One region of the Comamonas endophytica genome, then DNA from elsewhere that is predicted to be linked to it. Evidence: riboswitches for the same ligand, from Rfam matches in the RefSeq annotation. Region 1 holds a riboswitch; the other holds the start of a gene.

Region 1 (5,118 bases):
TATGCACGCGCTGGCGTTCGCCGCCGGACAGCGTGTTCCAGGCACTGTGCTGCCGGTGCTGCAGGCCGACCGCGGCCAGCGCTTCCTGCACGATGCGGCCATCCCCGGCGGACAGGGGCGCGAGCGCCGACAGCCAGGGCGTGCGCCCGAGCTCGACGGCATCGCGCACATGGATGGCATCCTGCGTATCCGCCATCTGCGCCACAAAGGCCAGCCGCTGCGCCAGCGACCTGCGCGAAAGCCGCTGCAGCGGCTGGCCGTCGAGCATTACCTCGCCCGCCGTCGGCGCAAGAATGCCCGCCAGCAGCCGCAGCAGCGTGGATTTTCCCGAGCCGTTCGGCCCGATCAGCCCCAGCATCTCGCCGGGCTGCACCTCCAGGCTCACGCGCTCGACGATGCGTGAACCACGCGGGCCCCAGCCGACCTCGCGCGCCTGCAGCGCGGCCGGCGCCCTCATACGCGGCCTCCGCGGCCCCTGAGCAGGATCGCGGCAAACACCGGCGCGCCCACCAGCGCGGTGATCACGCCGATGGGCAGCACCTGGCCGGGAATCAGCGTGCGCGAGATCACATCGGCAGCAATCAGGAACACCGCGCCCATCAGGGCGCTGACCGGGATCAGCCGGCGATGGCGCACGCCGACGATAAAGCGCGCCGCATGCGGAATCACGAGGCCCACGAAGCCAATGGCGCCGACGATCGACACCATCACCGCCGTGATCAGCGCTGCCGCCAGCAGCAGCACCAGCTGCAGCCGCCGCACCGGCACGCCCAGCGCGGCGGCCGATTCAGTTCCGAAGGTGAAGGCATCTAGCGCACGCGCGTGCCAGGCGCAGACGGCCATGCCGGCCAGCGCCACGCCGGCCGTCAGCAGGGTGTCGCTCCAGCGCACGCCGCTCAGGTTGCCCAGCAGCCAGAACATGATGCCGCGCGCCTGCTCGGCGCTGCCGGACTTGGTGATGATCAGCGAGGTCAGCGCATTGAACAGCTGCGAGCCGGCAATGCCGGCCAGCACGATCTGCGCGCCGTTGCGCAGGCCCCCGCTGCCCGCGGCATGCGCCAGCAGCGCCACCAACGCAAATGCGCATACGGCGCCAAAGAAGGCACCCGTGGTCATCGACACTGCGCCCGCGCCCAGGCCCGCCACCGACACCAGCACCGCCCCCGTCGAGGCGCCGGCGGAGATGCCCAGCAGATAGGGCTCGGCCAAGGCGTTGCGCAAGAGCGACTGCAGGATCACGCCCGAGATCGCCAGGCCCGCGCCGCAGCTGGCCGCCACCAGCGCGCGCGCCAGCCGGTAGTTCCAGACGATGCCCTGGTCGATGGGATCCACCGGGTATCGGGCGCCCAGCAGCTGGTTGGCCAGCACCTGGAAGACCGTGGCTGGCGCCAGCCGTGTCTCGCCGATGGCCACGCCCAGCAGCACGGCAACGGCCAGCAGGGCCAGCGCCGCGGCGCCCAGCAGAAGGATTCGCAGCACTTCGGTGAGGCTCTTAACGCGCGGGCGCCTGCAGCTCGAGCGCCGCCTGCGCGATCTGCTCGATGCCATCGACCATGCGTATCGAGCCCTGCAGCGCATCGGCATCGACGATCACGATGCGGTTGTTCTTCACCGCATCCATATGGCGCGTGACCGGGTCCTTCTTCAGGAACTCGAGCTTCTTCCGGTAGTCGTCGGCGGGAAAGCGCCGGCGGTCCATGCGCGCGATGATCAGCATCGAGGGGTTGGCCTTGGCAATGGTTTCCCAGCCCACGGTGGGCCATTCCTCGGCCGAAGTGACGATATTGCGCAGCCCCAGCGTCTGCAGCATGTAGCCGGCCACACCCTTCTGGCCTGCCATGTACGGGTCGATGGACAGATCCGCGCTGGAGAACCACAGCGCCGCCGACATGTTCCGCAGCCTGGGCGACTGCAGCTGGGTGACGGCCTTGGCTTGGCGTTGCCGGAGTTCCTGCACCAGCGCCTGGCCGCGTGCCTCGACGTCGAATATCTGCGCCAGCTGCTGGATGCTCTTGTAGAGCGTATTGACGTCATAAGCCGCGGTGCGCGTGCCGTCGGCGCCGCTGAGGTTGTTCTTGCCCTCGCAGTCCGAGGGCATGGCATAGGTGGCGATGCGCAGGTCATGGAACTGCTCGCGCGTGCCGACCACGCCCTCCTTGCCCACCATCCATTCGAACTGCGACACCACCAGCGCCGGACGCTTGCCGATCACGGCCTCGAAGCTCGGGTCGTTGTCGGCCAGGCGCGGCACCTTGTCGTCGATCGCCTTGAACTGCGGCTGCACCGCGTTGAACCACAGCGAGGTGCCGGACACCCTGTCGCCGAGGCCCAGCGCATAGAGCATCTCGGTGCCGGCCTGGCCGATGGTCACGGCGGATGCGGGAGCCTTGTCGAATTTCAGGGTGTGGCCGCAATTTTGCAGCTGCAGGGGGTAGTCGGTGGCGCTGGCAGCCAGCGGGGCCGCGGACAGCAGCAGGGAGAAGGCGAGGCGTCGAAGCAGCATCCAGGGATCTTTCCAGAAAAGGCGGGCGCTTCCGGAAGCCAGCCATGCACGACCCGGCCCGCCGCTGCTGCGGCACGCCTGGATTCCCGCCATTGGTCGCTTCCCGGACACCCCGCCGGCAGTGATCGTCTAATCCTCGGCAGGTCTCCTGACTGGCAAGTCATCGCACGCCTGGCGCCTTCCCGAACGTGCGTTCAGTGGCTTGGTGCAGGGGCACTCGTTGCCTACAGTTGCGGGGGCAGTTCCATTTCGTGGATTCCCTCATGTGTCGGCACGGGCCGATGCATGTCCTTGCGGAACCGGAGGTGGGGTTAATGTAGCTGATTTGGGGGAGGTTGCTGGGGTGTTGGAGGGCAGGACGTCCATCCTTCGACAGGCTCAGGACGAACGGGGTAATACCTTTCGCCCTGAGCCTGTCGAAGGGTGTCACCCCTACAGCGCCGCAAATGCCATAGAGTTCCATCATGTCCCGCATCCTGCACATCGAACCCGTCCCTACCCTCCCGCCCGTTCTCGACTTTCTCCAACAAGCCCGCTCCCAGATGTTTGCCGGACGCGCCGATATTGAAACCATCCCACCGGATCTGCAAAGCTTCGAACAGACCTACGCCAGCGGCACCGGCCGGATGCTTGCCGCCTGTGATCCCGCGCGCCAATTGATCGGCACCATCGCCTGGCGCGCCTATGACGGCCGCTTCGCGCAACTGGATTTCTCCCCAAAGAAGGTGGTGGAAGTGGTGCGTCTGTTCGTCGCACCCGAATACCGGCGCCAGGGCATTGCCGATGCGCTGTTCCAGGCGCTGTGGGAGCAGGCCATTGCGCAAGGCATCGAAGTGCTATATCTGCACACCCATCCCTTCCTTCCCGGCGCCCTGGAATTCTGGCAGCGCCATGGCTTCGAGGTGATCTGCCGGGATGCGGATCCACAATGGCAGACCATCCATATGCAATGCGCGCTCCAATGACCTGCGCGCTAGAGGTCGAAAGACGCCTCCTATAATCCCCGCACCGTACAGGAGTCCCGCGCCGAAGTCTCGGCCGGGGTGAAACGGGAAGACCGGTGACCCCATGCATTTGCCTGGCCATTCCGGCGCAGCCCCCGCTGCTGTAAGCCTGACAGACACAACGCAATGCCACTGGGCGCCGGCCCGGGAAGGTGCTGTGCGCTGGGTGACGGCAAGCCAGAATACCGACCTGTAGGCTTTCAGCCGTTGCCCCGGGGTGTGGGCGGCCTGCTCATGTCCCGTGGCCGCCTCCCGCCCGCGGGCGCCTGGCATGCCGTCCCCGTCCCTGGTGCGCTTTACTACCAGGAGACCCCATGACCCCATCCGCCAAGATTCCCGCCACCATCGTCACCGGCTTCCTGGGCAGCGGCAAGACCACGCTGCTGCGCCATATCCTCGAGAACGCGGGCGGGCGCCGCATCGCCGTCATCGTCAATGAATTCGGCGAGCTGGGCATCGATGGCGACATCCTGCGCAGCTGCGGCATCGGCTGCGACGACAACGGCGAGGAGCTGCCGGGTCAGCTCTATGAACTGGCCAACGGCTGCATGTGCTGCACGGTGCAGGAGGAGTTCTATCCGGTCATGCGCGAGCTGATCGCGCGGCGCGCGGATATAGACCATATCCTGATCGAGACCAGCGGCCTGGCGCTGCCCAAGCCGCTGGTGCAGGCCTTCAACTGGCCGGAGATCAAGAACGCCTGCACGGTGGATGCCGTGATCACCGTCGTCGACGTGCCCGCCACCGCTGCCGGCCAGTTCGCCGCCAACCCTGCCGCCGTCGATGCCCAGCGCCGCCAGGACCCGAATCTGGACCACGAATCGCCGCTGCACGAACTCTTCGAAGACCAGCTGATGTCGGCCGATCTGGTGGTGCTGAGCAAGCTCGATCTGGCTAACGCCGAGGACCGCGCCAAGGTCGAGGCCATCGTGCGCGAGGAAGTGCCGGCGCAGGTGAAGATCGTCGCCGCGGACCAGGGCCGCATCGATCTGGGCGTGGTGCTGGGATTGTCCAGCGCCTCGGAGGAGACCATCCACGAGCGCCAGGGCCACCATGGCCATGACGAGGAGGACCATGACCACGATGATTTCGACTCCATCGTCGTGAAGCTGCCCGAGGTCGAGCGCGATGGGCTGCTGGCCGCGCTCGAACGCATCGTGTCGGAGCACCAGGTGTACCGCGTGAAGGGCTTCGTTGCGGTTCCGGGCAAACCGATGCGCCTGGTGGTGCATGGCGTGGGTACGCGCTTCGACAGCTATTTCGACCGCCGCTGGGCCGCGGGCGAGACGCCGCAGACGCATCTGGTGCTGATCGGCCATGATCTCGACGAGGCCGGCATCCGTGCCGAGCTCGCCTCCCTGGGAGCGCGCTGATGCATCTGCTTGCCGTCCAGCCCGGGGGCTTCGTCGATGACGAGGCCTTTGTTTCCAGCCTGGGCCAGACGCCGGCGCAGGTGGTGGTGCTGAGCGCGGCCGACACCACGCTGGCGCTGCTGGCCGAGGCCTGCGCCCAGCTGCGCGCCGGGGTGGATGGTGAGCGGTTGCCCACGCTGCGCCTGGCCAATCTGATGCACCTGCGCCAGCCGGCCTCCGTCGATCTGTATGTGGACGA
Region 2 (5,118 bases), on a different replicon from region 1:
GCCGTGCACCCGCGCGCAGCATCGCCTCATGGGTATAGGTGCCGGGTCGCGCGACCAGCAGCATGCCGTTGCCCATGCGCCCGGTGACCATCAAAGCGCGCGGTGCGGCCCGGCCCGCCATCTGCCCGTCGACGGCGTGCAGGCGCTGCTCCAGCGATGCCGCCAGCGCCTCGCCACGCGCCTCGACGCCGGCGGCCTTGGCCACCAGGCGCACATTGCCGATCACCTCGCCCAGGCTGCGGCTCAGCAGCACCATGACCGGCACGCCGATGCGCTCCATGGGATCGACCAGCTGGTGCGCGGCCTGGCGCGCGGGCGTGACGATCACCAGGTCAGGGCGCTGCGCCACTACCGCATCGACCGAAAAGCCCAGGCGCCCGCCCACCCGCGGCAGCCGGGCCACCTCGGGGGGAAAGCGCGTGAATTCCTCGATGCCGACGATGCGCCTGGTCAGCCCCAGCGCAGCCACCAGCTCGGTGTTCGAGGAAAAGATGGTCACGATGCGTTGCGCCGGAGCAGGCAGCACCACCTCCCGGCCCAGCGCATCGCGCAGGCGTAAGGGTGAAGAAGCCACTGCATTGCCCAGCAACGCGCCGCAGCCCAGTGCGCCAAGCAGTCCGCGCCGTGCGATGCCCATGGTCAGAAATCGGCCTGCAGCCCGATCAGCCATTCGCGCCCCGGCATCGAAGTGCCGCAGCCGCCGTTCTGGAAGATCGGGTTGGCGATGCACGGCCGCTTGTCGAGCGCGATGAAGATCGGATGGCGGTTCAGGTCGAAGACGTTGTTGATGCCCGCGAACAGCTTCATGCCGCGGCTCACGCGGTATTCGCCGCGCAGGTTCCACACGGTGAACGCGCCCTTGCGGTGAATGAAGGTGCTGCTCGGCTCGCCCTGCGGGATCAGCAGGTTCTCCTCGGTGTCGTACCACATGGGCCCGCGCAGCAGCGCCGTGAGCTGTGCGCTCCAGTCGCCCGGGTTGCGGTCCATGCCGCGCGCCAGGCGCAGGCCGACCGCGGCCTCGTATTGGTACATGCGCTGCACGCGGTCGGTGTTGGCCGAGGCGGCCGCGCCCTTGTCCTTCATCTCGAAATGGTAGTAGCTATTGCCGAAGACGCTGAGCACCGGACCGCTGGCCAACCGGCCGATCTCGCTGCGCGCGCTGAGCTCCAGCCCGCGCGCGACGATATCGGCGGCATTGTTGGCGTAGTCCGAGGTGTTGGTCGCCGGGCCGCGCGAGACGGTGATGATGCGGTCCGAGATGGTGTTCTGGAACAGCGCGGCGTCAACCGTCAACGAACCCTGGCGCAGGGTAGTGCCGACTTCCAGCTGGCGGCTGGACTCGGGCTTGAGGTTCGGATTGCCGAAGCTGCGCCCGCCGCCCACCGCGGTGAAGTCGGCCGACAGCTCGCTGGCCGTGGGCGCGCGGAAACCGGTGGAGGCCCCGGCGCGCAGCGCCCAGCTGTCGCTGACCTTCCAGACCGCGCCTGTGGACCAGGTGGTCTTGCCGTAGTCGCGCGCAGTGGTCACGGCCAGCGGCACATTCGGCGTCTGGTCGAAGCGCGTCTCGCCCCAGGTGCGGCGCAGCCCGGCGCGCAGCGTCAGGCGGTCGCCGAAGAAGGTCTGTGCATCCTCCAGATACAGCGCGTGGGTGTGCTCGGTCTGGTTGGTGTCATAGGGCGCGACCTGGCCCGCGGGCCCGCCGGGCATGGCATTGCGCTCGCGGTCCGAGCGCAGCCGGTTCTTCTCGTAATCGAAGCCCAGCAGCAGGTCGTTGCTGTCGCTCAGGCGCAGGCGCGGCTGCAGGCGCAGGCCGGTGGCATCGAGCTGGCGGTGGTTGTAGTCGCGCGCGGTGCCGGGCACGGCGCTGGTGCCCGACCGGATCACGGGCGAGGCCCAGTTGAACTCGTCGACGTCGGTGAACGCATAGGCATGCGCCAGCCAGCTCACCCGCCCGCCGGGCAATGCGCCCTCGTAGCGCAGATCGGCTGACTGGTTGTAGCGGTTGTCGCGGCTGAAGATGTTGGCGCCGGAGCCACGGAAGCCAGCGTTGTAGATGCCGTCGGTGCGCAGCTGCAGTTCCACGCGGTGCAGGTCGGCCAGCTGCCAGCCGAGCGCGCCGCTGGCGCCGCGGCGCTTGTAGCTGGTGTTCCTCATCTCGCCGCCGCCGCGGCCCGAATCGTAGTCGTCGCGCCCGCCGGCATTGGCGCCCACATACCAGTCCCAGCGCTCGCTGGCGCCGCTGATCTGCGTGTCGGCGCGCCACAGCCCGCTGCCGCCGCCCACGACGGAAGCGCGGTTGCCGCCGCCGCTGGCGCCGGTGCGCAGGATGATGTTGATCACCCCGCCCATGTTCTGGCTGCCATAGACCACCGAGCCCGGGCCGCGCACGATCTCGATGCGCTCCACATCCGACAGGCTGAGCTTGGAGAGGTTGGCCGTGCCGGCGCGCCGACCGTTGAGCAACACCAGCACCTGGCCGCGGTAGTCGCGCCCCTGGCCGTCGGTGGCCGCGCCGCGCAGGTTCATCGAGGTCTGGGCGGCGGTCCATTCACTGAGAAAGCCCACCGCGTGCTCGGCCAGCAGATCGGTCACCGAGCGTGCCGAGGAGCGCTCGATATCGGCGCGGTCGATGGTCTGGGTGGTGGCGGCGATGCGCAGGCGCCCTTCGGGGCGCGCCGTGGCGGTGACGAACACATCAGCGAGCGTCGTCGGGTCTTCACCCGCCGCATGGGCCGCTGGACCCGCCAGCGTGGCCCAGGCCAGCAAAGACAGCAGGGCCGGACGGCAAGACAAGGGAAAGGAAGGCAGGGCAGCGCGTCTGAGCGCGTGCCGCGAACGAGGCAAGTGCATACGATGATTTCAAGGCGAGGCTTCGCTCACCCGCGAAGCCCAAGGACCAAAACCCGCCGCAGCGCGCGCCTGCATGAACCCGCAGCCAGGCCTGGCCACGCCCGTGCGCCGCCATTGCTTCAGCTGTTTGTCCAGACATGCGCACTCCCGCGGCGTCCGAAGCGATCACAAAGGCCGGTCTCCGGGCTCGCGAAACGCTGGCGCATGTCGAATGCGCCAGCTCAGCCCTCGCCTTCCCGCGCGCCAAGAGCACGCAGTGACTGCCAGCCTGGGGGCCAGCGTGAGGACCTGGGATTTCGCCCACCGTTGCGGGGGCAGCGCAGGCATTGCCGGGATATGAGGCCCGGCGCACCTGCTTGTCGAACACCTTTGAATCTGGGCGTCATCAGGCGGGCTCTGAGCCCGCACAACGGACGCCTGTGCGCGATTATCAAGGAAAGACGCGTTTTGTCACAGAACCAAATCAGGCGGAGCACCCGCATGAAAACACTGGCATGCATATAAAACCACATTCTTATAACCAGAATGGCTTTCTCCTACGTATCCCGTGCCTGATGGTCACTAAACTAGCGCTTTCTGCACTGCGTGTTCACTGTTTTGGTGCAGACCCCTCCCTCCATCTCTTCAAGGAAGCCTTGTCATGCTGAAGAAAGCTCTTAGCGCGATCGCCCTGGCCAGCCTGGCTCTGACTGCCCAGGCAGCCGACGTGGTGCTCAAGGTTGCGGCCACCGCCGTGCCCCATGCCGAAATCCTCAACCACATCAAGCCCGCGCTGAAGAAGCAGGGCGTGGAATTGCAGGTGCGCGAATTCAGCGACTATGTGCAGCCCAATGCGGCCGTCGAAGACAAGCTGCTGGACGCCAACTTCTTCCAGCACCAGCCCTACCTCGACAGCTACAACAAGGACCGCAAGAGCTCTTTGGTGGCCGTACCCAACGGCAAGATCCACGTCGAGCCCTTCGGTGCCTACTCGCGCAAGATCAGGAACATCAACGAGCTCAAGGAAGGCGCAACCGTCGCCATCCCCAACGATCCCTCCAATGGTGGCCGCGCGCTGCTGCTGCTGGCCAGGCAGGGCCTGATCGAGCTGAAGGACCCGAGCAGCCTCACGCCCACGGCGCTGGATGTGGTGAAGAATCCGAAGAAGCTGCGCTTCCGGGAACTCGAGGCGCCGCTGCTGCCGCGGGCGCTGGCCGATGTGGACCTGGCGCTGATCAACACCAACTACGCGATCGAAGCCAAGCTCAATCCCACCAGGGACGCGCTGTTCATCGAGGGCAAGGACTCGCCCTACGCCAACATCGTTGCCGCGCGCAAGGACCGCGCGGGCAGCCCGGAGATCGCCAAGCTGATCCAGGCGCTGCACAGCGAGGACGTGAAGAAGTTCCTGCAGGACAAATACCAGGGCGCGGTCGTTCCCGCGTTCTGAGCCTGCCCTCCCCGCCAGCCGCCGGCCGTGCCCCGCGCACTGCCGGCGGCTTTGCTTTTGGCGGCTCAGCGCGGTGCCGGCGCGTCGGGCCGCCCTGGGCCGAACAGCCGCTCTATGCCGGCCGCGAGGTGCGCGCGCATGGCCTCGCGCGCACGCAGCGGATCACGCGCGGCAATCGCCGCCTCGATCTCGGCATGCTCCTGCAGGACCGCGGCGGTCTTCATGGGCGAGCGCTTCGACAGATCCCTGATCAGCTGCACGCTGAAGCGCATCTGTTCGGCCAGCGCCTGCATGGTCAGCAGATAGAAGCGGTTGCCGCTGGCCTGGGCGACCGCGATATGGAAGGCCAGGTCTTCCTCGATGCCCGGCTGCCGGCTGGCCAGCGCAGCCTGCATGCGGTGGTGCGCCATCTTGATCTGGACATGCTGCGTCTGGCCCGCCTGCGCCGCCAGGGCCGCGCTTTCCACCTCGATGTTCATGCGGAACTGCAGGAAGTCGCGCACGTCGGCGATGCTGGAGAAGGCGCCAAAGGGCACGGCGGCTTTGTGCGCCATGTCGCCCACGTAGTGGCCCGAACCCTTGCGCGAATAGATGCGCTCCTCGCTGCGCAGCCGTTCGAGTGCCTGGCGCAGCACCGGGCGCGAAACGCCGATGGACTGCGCCATCCGCGCCTCGCTGGGCAGGCGCTGGTGGGCGCCGTAGCTGCCCGCGGCCATCAGGTTCATGACCTGGTGGTAGGCATGCAGGCTCAAAGCCGGCGGCAAGGCTTCTGGGTCCATGGGTGCGTGGCGAGTGACGGGAACCGCGATTTTTCCAGAAAGCGGCGCAATGGCATGCCG

What was found. Region 1 has a riboswitch for cobalamin ahead of M9799_RS17540 (ABC transporter substrate-binding protein). Riboswitches for the same ligand answer to the same signal wherever they lie in the genome.
Region 2: it holds a riboswitch for cobalamin, as region 1 does, so the genes downstream of both, M9799_RS01880 (TonB-dependent receptor) here and M9799_RS17540 (ABC transporter substrate-binding protein) in region 1, are expected to answer to the same signal.

The regions. Positions count from the first base shown of each region.
Region 1 is NZ_CP106882.1:122,314-127,431, forward strand. Features, by position in the region: gene M9799_RS17530 (ABC transporter ATP-binding protein) at 1-457, opposite strand, end outside; gene M9799_RS17535 (FecCD family ABC transporter permease) at 454-1,479, opposite strand; gene M9799_RS17540 (ABC transporter substrate-binding protein) at 1,493-2,503, opposite strand; cobalamin riboswitch at 2,625-2,822, opposite strand; gene M9799_RS17545 (GNAT family N-acetyltransferase) at 2,968-3,468, shown strand; cobalamin riboswitch at 3,501-3,715, shown strand; gene cobW (cobalamin biosynthesis protein CobW) at 3,822-4,880, shown strand; gene cobN (cobaltochelatase subunit CobN) at 4,880-5,118, shown strand, end outside.
Region 2 is NZ_CP106881.1:444,833-449,950, forward strand. Features, by position in the region: gene M9799_RS01875 (ABC transporter substrate-binding protein) at 1-637, opposite strand, end outside; gene M9799_RS01880 (TonB-dependent receptor) at 640-2,793, opposite strand; cobalamin riboswitch at 3,006-3,236, opposite strand; gene M9799_RS01885 (MetQ/NlpA family ABC transporter substrate-binding protein) at 3,491-4,279, shown strand; gene M9799_RS01890 (FadR/GntR family transcriptional regulator) at 4,345-5,058, opposite strand.